4 regions of the Streptomyces griseoviridis genome follow, and region 2 is predicted to be linked to each of the others. Evidence: riboswitches for the same ligand, from Rfam matches in the RefSeq annotation. Region 2 holds a riboswitch; each other region holds the start of a gene.
The links. A riboswitch is a leader RNA that binds a small molecule or an ion and turns the genes downstream of it on or off. The one in region 2 is predicted to bind cyclic di-AMP.

Region 1 (2,190 bases), 2.5 Mb from region 2:
TCGTGACGGGCCGCCCGGCGCCCCGGGTGCGCCCGCTCCTCGACGACCTGCACAGCAGGGGGCTCGCGGTGTGCGGCCAGGGAGCGCAGGTGTACGACGCGGGCGCGGACCGGCTGCTCTGGTCGGTCACCCTGGACCGGGAGCTGGCCGAGACCGCGCTCGGCAAGATCGAGGCGGAGGTCGGCCAGGTGTACGCGGCCGTCGACCAGGACGGGGTGGACGGCCTGACCCTGATCGAGCCCGGCTACCGGATGCCGCACCCGACGCTGCCCGCGGTGCGGGTCGCGCGCCGTGCCGACCTGTGGTCCGCGCCGATCAGCAAGGTGCTGCTGCGCCATCCCGAGCTGTCCGACGACGAGTTGGCGGGGATCGCGCGGTCGGTGGTCGATTCCCTCGCCACGGTGACGATGTCGGGGCCCGGCACCGTCGAACTCCAGCCATCCGGCATCACGAAGGCGACCGGTCTTGCGCTGGCCGCCGACCACCTGGGTCTCGGCCCGGACGAGACGATCGCCTTCGGGGACATGCCGAACGACATTCCGATGTTCGAGTGGGCCGCCCACGGGGTCGCCATGGCCAACGCCCATCCCGAACTGAAGCGGGTGGCCGACGAGGTCACCTCGTCGAACGAGGACGACGGCATCGCCGTCGTCCTCGAACGAATCTTCGACTGAGTGCGGTCGGCCTAGTAGGCGCCGTACACGTTGTCGATCGAGCCGTACCTGGCCGCCGCGTAGTTGCACGCGGCCGTGATGTTGGCGACCGGGTCGTACGGGTCGTAGACGGTCCCGGAGACGTGGTACGCGGCGAAGGTCGGGTCGATCACCTGGAGCAGGCCCTTGGAGGGGATGCCCGCGGCGGCGTTCGAGTCCCAGTTGTTGATGGCGTTGGGGTTGCCGGAGGACTCGCGGATCACGTTGCGGTAGATGCCGTTGTACGTGCCGGGGATGCCCTTCTGGGCCATCACGGACAGCGAGGCGCGGATCCAGCCGTCGAGGTTGTTCGAGTAGCCGAGCGAGGTGGCGGTCGCCGTGGTCGGTTCGGCGGCCGAAGCGCTGGTGGCGCCGATGACCGGGAGGGCGAGCACGGCGGCGCCGGTGCCGAGGACGGCGAGCTTGCGGGCGAGGCGCGAGCGGCGGGGAGCGATGGCGGGCATGGCGGTTTCCTCTCCGTCGCCTGCGAGGTGAGCTGTCGGGTTCGGGCGGGAGCTGCCCGGCCGCGCCGCTGTCAGGCGGTGCGACTTCACCCCTAGCCGTCACGGGCGCTGGCCCGGTCCGGCGACTTACCTGGTTCCCCCGCTCCTGCCGTGCGTGAGTTCGTTCGGTGAATGGGTGTACGGGCGGCGGCAGGATTAGGCGTCCACCCGACAGGCCGGGAACGTATGCGAGAGCACATGTCCGGAACAAGTGCCGGATTCACACATCGGACCGGTTGACCTTGATCAGGGTGGTTTGGGGTGCTTGATCCTTTGCACTCGCCAAGGGTCAACTCCCCTTGGCGCACAAGGAGCGCCGCGCCGCGCGGGACGGAGGTCCGCGCGCGCCGCGGCGTGAGCCAACTCACTGGAATCGCCAAGTATGGCAAATCGGGCAATGACCCCAACTCGCCTTTAACCGGCTGTGCGTGGAATCCGCTTCTCCCAGGTCCGGTGGAAGAGGACCTCGTCGCCCTCCGTGCAGATCACCTCGTCGAAGGTGATGAAGTCGTTACCGTCGGCGGTGATCTCCGAACGGGTGCGGACGGCGGTGTCCCAGCCCAGCTCGGGCCGGTGCAGCCGGATCGACCAGTCGGACCGGGTGCGGGCGGAGAGCGGGTCGGCCTCCTGGACGGTGTACGTCTCCAGCGCGTCCTCGGTGAACTCCAGGCCGTCGGGGTACACGCGCGTGCCGCCGTAGCGCGGGTCGACCTCCAGCCGCCAGGTGCCCGCCGCGACGTCCCGCACGACCAGCCGCTCGGGCCGCGGCTCGTCCAGGGTGGCGGGGAAGTTCACCCCGAGCGGCGGCGCCTGCTCCGGCTCGTCGAAGGAGATCGCGGGCGACGGCGACTCCCGGCGGCGCACCGGGAGTTCGAGGTAGCTGCCCGCCGGGTCGAGGGTGAAGCCCGCCTCCGAGCCTGGCTGCGGCCAGATCCACGGCCAGTACGCGGAGGAGACGGCGAGCCGGATGCGGTGGCCGGGCGGGAAGGCGTGCC
Region 2 (2,190 bases):
ACCCGCCGGCCGTCCGTGGTGGGCAGTCCGCCCACGTCACGGAAGTTCCGTACCTGGGACAGCTCGGGCTCGGTCGACGGGATCTGCTGCGTCAAGGGGGCTCCCTCCCACTCGGCTCCGCCGGCGCGGCTCGATGGAATGGCCGGCGGGCCGATCCCGACGATACGACATACATACCGGCGTGCCATGAGTTGTCCGCAGGCGGTGCTCCACCGCCCGCCGTCGCTCGATGACGGCGTCGAGTGATCGCGTCTGTCGGGACATCGGGGCAACCTGCGGGGGCCCGGTGCCGGAGAGCCCGGCGCGAAGATCGCCCGGCTCTGTCGTATCTGAACCTTCTGTCCGCATTGCTCGTCTGGTTTGCGCTTCGGTCGGTTTCCTCACAACTCGCTCTGGAATGTGAGGGAGTGGAGAAGTGTCACGTGAGGAGCGTCATATTCGTGACCGTGCGTGGCTCATCATGTCCACGTAATTCGTGGGGTCCTCGCGGGAGTTAGGAAAAGAAGCGGCGGAATTTCTGCACACAGGGTCACGGTGAATTCAGGTAAAGGATCAAGGGAAACGGGACAGCGGGGAACCACGGCTTGTCCGTTCGCGTCTTCGTCGCTTACGTTCGCCACCAATCCGGACGGACGCCTAATCCTGCCGCCGACCGGAATCCCGGACCATTCACCCGTACTCGGCAGGAGCGGGGGACCCACAGGTACAACCGCCTGTTCCGGTCTCCGGAACGGCTCGGGGTAAAGCCGCGTCGCACGACGCGGCCGGGCATCTCCAGTCCGCACCCGACAGCTCACCTCGCAGGCGCCGGAGAGGAATTCGTCATGCCCGCGAAGGGTAAGCACCGCCGTCCGAAGGCCCTGCGCCTCACTCGTTCGATAGCCGTCGCCGGAACGGGTGGCGCCGCTCTCGCCCTCCCGCTCATGGGAGCCGCAGGCGCCCACGCCGCGACTCCGCAGTCCGTTTCCCAGTCGGTCTCCGAAAAGGCCGTCGCCTCCGCTCCGGCCGCCGGTGCGAAGTCGGCGACCGCGGAGAAGTCGTCCGCCACCACCCGGACCTATTCCGTGCGGGTCGGTGACTATCTCTCGAAGATCGCCGACGAGCAGAAGGTCAGCGGCGGCTGGCAGCGGCTCTACTCCGACAACCGGCAGGCGGTGGGCGGCGATCCGTCGCTGATCCACCCGGGACTCAAGCTCACGATCGGCGCGAAGGCGGCGACGACGGCCGACCAGTCGTCGAACAAGTCGTCGGACGCGCCGTCCTCCGCCGGTTCCTCGGACGCGGCGGGCTCGACGGGCTCCACCGGTTCGACCGGTTCCTCCAGTGCGTCGACCGCGCAGTCCTCCTCGGGCTCCTCGGACTCATCCGCCGCCACCGTTTCCACCGGCTTCACCCTCCCGGTCTCCGGTGCCTCCGTCGGCACCAGCTACCGCGCCTCCGGTTCCATGTGGTCGAGCGGCTACCACACCGGCGTCGACTTCGTGGTGCCGACCGGCACCGCCCTGAAGGCCGTGGGCGCGGGCAGCGTCGTCTCCGCCGGCTGGGGCGGCGCGTACGGCAACCAGGTCGTCATCCAGCTCGCCGACGGCCGCTACGCCCAGTACGCGCACCTCTCGCAGCTCTCCGTGTCGACGGGCCAGAGCGTGACCGCCGGACAGCAGATCGGCCTCTCCGGTGCCACCGGCAACGTGACCGGGCCGCACCTGCACTTCGAGATCCGCACCACGCCCGACTACGGCTCCGACGTGGACCCGCTCGCCTACCTCCGGGCCAAGGGCGTCACCGTCGGCTGACCCCGCCCCCCGTACGCGCCGAAGGCCGGACCCCGATCCCCGGGTCCGGCCTTCGGTGCGTGTGCCGCCATACGACGATTGCCGCCTCAACAGCCCTGCCCCACCTGTTATTCCTGGCTTGGGCAACACTTTAGGCGTGGCTTATCTCACCGTTCGTCAACCCTTTCCTACGGTCGCGTAGGACACATTCGAAGGTGTTCCATGGCGGGCGTGACAGACGATTCGAGGAGTGACGGCAGAACAGTGATCGGGTCGTACGTCGCGGTGGGGGACAGCTTCACCGAAGGCGTCGGCGATCCCGGCCCCGACGGAGCCTTCGTCGGCTGGGCGGACCGGTTCGCGGTCCTGCTCGCCGACCGGCGCCCCGAGGGCGATTTCACGTACGCGAACCTCGCCG
Region 3 (2,190 bases), 2.3 Mb from region 2:
CAGCGGCCCGCACGCCCGGCGCCGGGCGGCACGTGACGAGCGGAACGCGCGGAGAGGGGGCGGCACGCGCGCGTACCGCTCTCCTCCTCGGTACGGGGGCGGCACGCGCGCGTAGCCGCTCCCTCTCCGCGCGGGGCGGCACGCGCGCGTACCGCCCCGCCCCCGTGCCCGTACCGTCCGGTCAGGCCGGGCGGACCACGCTGTGGATCGCCGACTCGCCGTCGTAGTAGAGGGACTCCTCGCGCACGTAGGCGCCCGGCTTCGGCGCGTGGATCATCATGCCGTCGCCGATGTAGATGCCCACATGGGTGACGTCGTCGTAGAAGAAGACCAGGTCACCGGGTTGCGCGGCGGCGAGGGAGACCGTGGTGCCGGCGTTCACCTGGTCGTAGGTGGTGCGCGGGAGGCTGACTCCCGCGGCCTTCCACGCGGCCTGGGTGAGACCGGAGCAGTCGTAGGAGTCGGGGCCCGTCGCGCCCCACACGTACGGCTTGCCGATCTGCGCGCGGGCGAACGCCAGCGTCTTCTGGGCCTTCGTGGAGTACGCGCCCGACGACGACGAGGGCGCCGACGACGAGGAAGCCGACGTGTCCGGCTGCCGCTGGGCCGCCTTCTCCGCCGCCGCCTGCCGCTTCGCCAGCTCGGCCGCCTCCTCGGCGGCCTTCTCCCGCTTCTCCTTCTCGATCGCCGCCAGCCGCGCCTTCTCCTCGGCGGTCAGCCTCGAGAGCACCGCGCGCGCGTCGGACAGTTTCCGCTGCACGGTGGCCTTCGCCGTGTGCAGGTCGCTCTGCGTCTCGGTGAGCGTCTGAAGACCCTGGGCGGCCTCCCGCCGCTTCTTCATGGTCGCCGACTGCTCGGTGACGTAGTCGTCGACCGCGCCCTTCTGCCGCGTGGTCAGACGGCTCATCAGCTGCGTCTGGTCGAAGTAGTCCTGCGGCGAGTCGGCGAGCAGGAACGTCGCCGTGTCCGGCGCGGAGGCGCCCGTGCGGTACTGCGCGGCGGCGAAGGAACCCAGCTCCTCGCGCGCCTCGTTGAGCTTCTGGGTGCGCCGGGCCACGTCGTCGAGGAGGGTGTCGACGCGCTTGCGCTGCTTGCCCGTCCGCTCCTTGGCCGCGTTGTACTTCTCCGTCGCCGACTCCGCCTGCCGGTACAGGGCGTCGACCTTCTTCTCGACCTCCTCCAGGCTCGGAGCGCCGTCGGCGGCGGGCGTGGCGTCGGCCGACTGGGACAGCAGGGCCACCGAGGTGAGGGCGGCCGTGGCGAGAGCGGGGGTGCGGATTCCTGCTACGCGCGTTCCGGCGGGACGCGACTTGCGGTGCGACGCCAAGAGTGGCGACTCCTTCCGATCTCCGCCTACCGAGTTAGCTGTCGGGTTCGGGCGGGTGGTGAGGAAGGGTTGCCCTACGGATCCTGCCCCCAGGGGGCTGCGGACCGATTCACCCCGGGATCGGTGGGTCCCCGGCTCCGGTCGCGCGGCGGCGCCCCGGACTCGGCGGAGGCCGCGCGGCCCGGCGACGTTCGCCGGTGGGGGTCGTGCGGCCTGCCGGGAACGGTAGCCAACTCGTGTGCCCCCTGTGAAGGTTGATGGCCGATATGCCCGATACATTTTCGTGACCTGGCGAGGCTCCCCGATCCGCCGTCGCCGCACGTGAGGGGCCGGTCGCGGACGGTCGCGGAGGGCGTCCGCACCGCCGCCCGCACCCGGGATCTTCTCAGGGCGGCGGCGGGCTGTCAGTGGGGCGGCCTAGACTCGGAGAGCGATGAGCAGCCTCTTTGACGACAGCTTCCTGGCGAACCTCCAGACCCCCCGCGGGCACGACGAGGAACCCCCGCCACCGCCCGAGGACGAGCACGCTCCGGAGTCGATCCCGGACGACCTGTTCGCCGGGAAGTTCGACGTGCCCCCGGAACGGGACGCCCACTACCGCGACGGCGCCCCCCGCCCGGTGCTCGACCCGGCGGCCCTGGTCGACGGGCTGAACGAGAACCAGCGGGAGGCCGTCGTGCACGCCGGCACCCCCCTGCTCATCGTGGCCGGCGCGGGATCGGGCAAGACCAGGGTGCTCACCCACCGCATCGCCTACCTGCTGGCCGCGCGGAACGCGCACCCCGGCCAGATCCTCGCCATCACCTTCACCAACAAGGCCGCGGGCGAGATGAAGGAGCGCGTCGAGCAGCTCGTCGGCCCCC
Region 4 (2,190 bases), 3.9 Mb from region 2:
CGCTCGACATCGACACCGGCCTCGGCGACAACACGTCCGACTCCTCCGGTACGTCGGACAGTTCCGGTTCCACCGGATTGTCCAACTCGTCCGGCGATGGGGCGGAAAGCTCTCCCTCGTCCGATCCGTCGGCCGACGACTCCACCGGCACCTCCCCCTCGCCCTCGGCCCCCGCGACGGGTGAAGGCGAGGACGACAGTGAGGCCGGCGCGGGCGGCGGGAGCGACAAGGCCGCGTCCGGCACCCCGTCCGCCTCCGCCTCCTCGCCCGAGGAGCAGAGGTCGAGCAGCCCCCGCGAGCCCGCCGCCGACCCCTCGGACAACTCGCGCCAGAGCGCCGGTTCCTGGAGCCTCGTCGACACCGGCGCCGTGACGGCGGACTCCGGCACGGGCACCGGCAAGCACCGCGGGCAGAGCGCGGAGACGGGCGGTACCGAGACCGCCTCGGCCGGCATCGGCCGCGCCGACACCTACACCGTCCGCCAGGGCGACACCCTCGGCTCCATCGCCGACTCCCTGGACGTGGACGGCGGGTGGCGGGCGCTCTACGGCGCGAACAGGAGCGGCATCGGCGCCGACCCCGGCAGCATCGTTCCCGGTCAGACCCTCGAAGTCAGGTAGTAAACGGGACGAAACCGGCGCGATTCCAGGGGAGTTGACGCCCGCATTCGCCAGCTAATGTCCGGTTTGGTGAAAGTGTGGGATGAGTCTCAGAAGCCCTGATCGTCTTTGAAATTCCGCGGTTTCCGTGGCTACGGTCAACACCGCTCGTCACCACGGGCCCCGGCCGCCGCAACGCCGAATCCTGCCAGCGGCCGTCCGGGAACAGTCGTCGCGCAAGCGCCGAAGGCAGGAGCGGGGGACCCAAGGTAAGTGCCGCACCGGGCAGTTGACCGGAGCGGCTTGGGGTTAAGCCGTGCCTCTCACCCAGGCGCGGCCGGGCACTCAACCGGCCCGAACCCGACAGCTCACCTCGCAGGCGTCGGTGAGGGGATCAACCATGCTGTTTTCCGGCAAGGGCAAGCACCGTCGCCCGTCCAAGGCCACCCGCGCCATCGCCATCGCCGGTGTCACCGGTGCCGCCGTCGCCGCCCCGCTGATGGCGGCCGGCAACGCCTCCGCCGCCACCGCCTCCGAGTGGGACGCCGTCGCCCAGTGCGAGTCCGGCGGCAACTGGTCCATCAACACCGGCAACGGCTACTACGGCGGCATCCAGTTCTCGGCGTCCACGTGGGCCGCCTACGGCGGCACGCAGTACGCCTCCACGGCCGACAAGGCCTCCAAGGCCCAGCAGATAGCCGTCGCCGAGAAGGTCCTCGCCTCCCAGGGCAAGGGCGCCTGGCCGACCTGCGGCACCGGCCTCTCCGGCGCCGCCTACTCCGGCTCCTCGAACGGCTCCAGCAACTCGGGCAGCTCGAACAGCTCCAGCAACTCGGGCAGCTCCAGCAACTCGGGTTCCTCCAGCGGCGCCGGTGACTCCCGCTCCTCCGACGGGCAGGCCGCCTCCCGCTCCGCCGAGCGTCCGGCCGCGAAGAAGACCGTCACCACCCCGACCGGCAAGAAGGTCAAGAAGGGCGACGGCGAGTACAAGGTCGCCTCCGGTGACACGCTCAGCTCGATCGCCGCGCGGCACGAGGTCGCGGGCGGCTGGGCGAAGCTGTTCCAGCTGAACAAGGACATCGTCGAGGACGCGAACCTCATCTACCCGGGCCAGCAGCTGCACCTGAAGTAGTCCGCGGGTCCGCGCCAGGACGCACAGGCGGCTGACCGCTGAACCACAGCGCCCTCCTGTCCGTGGACCTCACCATGAAGACCTCGTGAGGGTCACCCCCCGTCCCCACGGGCCCCCCGCTCCGGTGCGTGTTCCCCCGTACGCACCGGGGCGGGGCTTTTTCTGCGCGGTCCGGCGGCTCCGCTCTTTGTTCCGTTCGGAAACTTTTTACTCTCGGTTCTGTCCAGGGGGTGACCGACCGGCTGGCCGATCGGCCGGAGCCGGTTAGGCTCGGTCTCGCAGAACCCACCGCGGCGCCCGCGTGCCGCGTTCAGATCCCAAGAAGGAGATGCTCGTGCCGTCCATCGACGTCGTCGTAGCCCGGGAAATCCTGGACTCCCGAGGCAACCCCACGGTCGAGGTCGAGGTCGGCCTCGACGACGGCAGCACGGGTCGTGCCGCCGTTCCGTCCGGCGCCTC

Region 1: linked by a shared signal. The riboswitch ahead of DDJ31_RS22570 (transglycosylase SLT domain-containing protein) and the one ahead of DDJ31_RS33420 (M23 family metallopeptidase) in region 2 are both predicted to bind cyclic di-AMP.
Region 3: linked by a shared signal. The riboswitch ahead of DDJ31_RS23400 (C40 family peptidase) and the one ahead of DDJ31_RS33420 (M23 family metallopeptidase) in region 2 are both predicted to bind cyclic di-AMP.
Region 4: linked by a shared signal. The riboswitch ahead of DDJ31_RS16030 (transglycosylase family protein) and the one ahead of DDJ31_RS33420 (M23 family metallopeptidase) in region 2 are both predicted to bind cyclic di-AMP.

What each region holds. Positions count from the first base shown of each region.
Region 1 is NZ_CP029078.1:5,230,091-5,232,280, forward strand. Features, by position in the region: gene DDJ31_RS22565 (HAD family hydrolase) at 1-674, shown strand, start outside; gene DDJ31_RS22570 (transglycosylase SLT domain-containing protein) at 686-1,156, opposite strand; cyclic di-AMP (ydaO/yuaA leader) riboswitch at 1,159-1,336, opposite strand; gene DDJ31_RS22575 (CocE/NonD family hydrolase) at 1,610-2,190, opposite strand, start outside.
Region 2 is NZ_CP029078.1:7,718,374-7,720,563, forward strand. Features, by position in the region: gene DDJ31_RS33415 (tyrosine-protein phosphatase) at 1-95, opposite strand, end outside; cyclic di-AMP (ydaO/yuaA leader) riboswitch at 661-820, shown strand; gene DDJ31_RS33420 (M23 family metallopeptidase) at 825-1,793, shown strand; gene DDJ31_RS33425 (SGNH/GDSL hydrolase family protein) at 2,037-2,190, shown strand, end outside.
Region 3 is NZ_CP029078.1:5,401,554-5,403,743, forward strand. Features, by position in the region: gene DDJ31_RS23400 (C40 family peptidase) at 182-1,327, opposite strand; cyclic di-AMP (ydaO/yuaA leader) riboswitch at 1,336-1,491, opposite strand; gene pcrA (DNA helicase PcrA) at 1,761-2,190, shown strand, end outside.
Region 4 is NZ_CP029078.1:3,815,388-3,817,577, reverse strand. Features, by position in the region: gene DDJ31_RS16035 (LysM peptidoglycan-binding domain-containing protein) at 1-620, shown strand, start outside; cyclic di-AMP (ydaO/yuaA leader) riboswitch at 831-996, shown strand; gene DDJ31_RS16030 (transglycosylase family protein) at 1,000-1,731, shown strand; gene eno (phosphopyruvate hydratase) at 2,066-2,190, shown strand, end outside.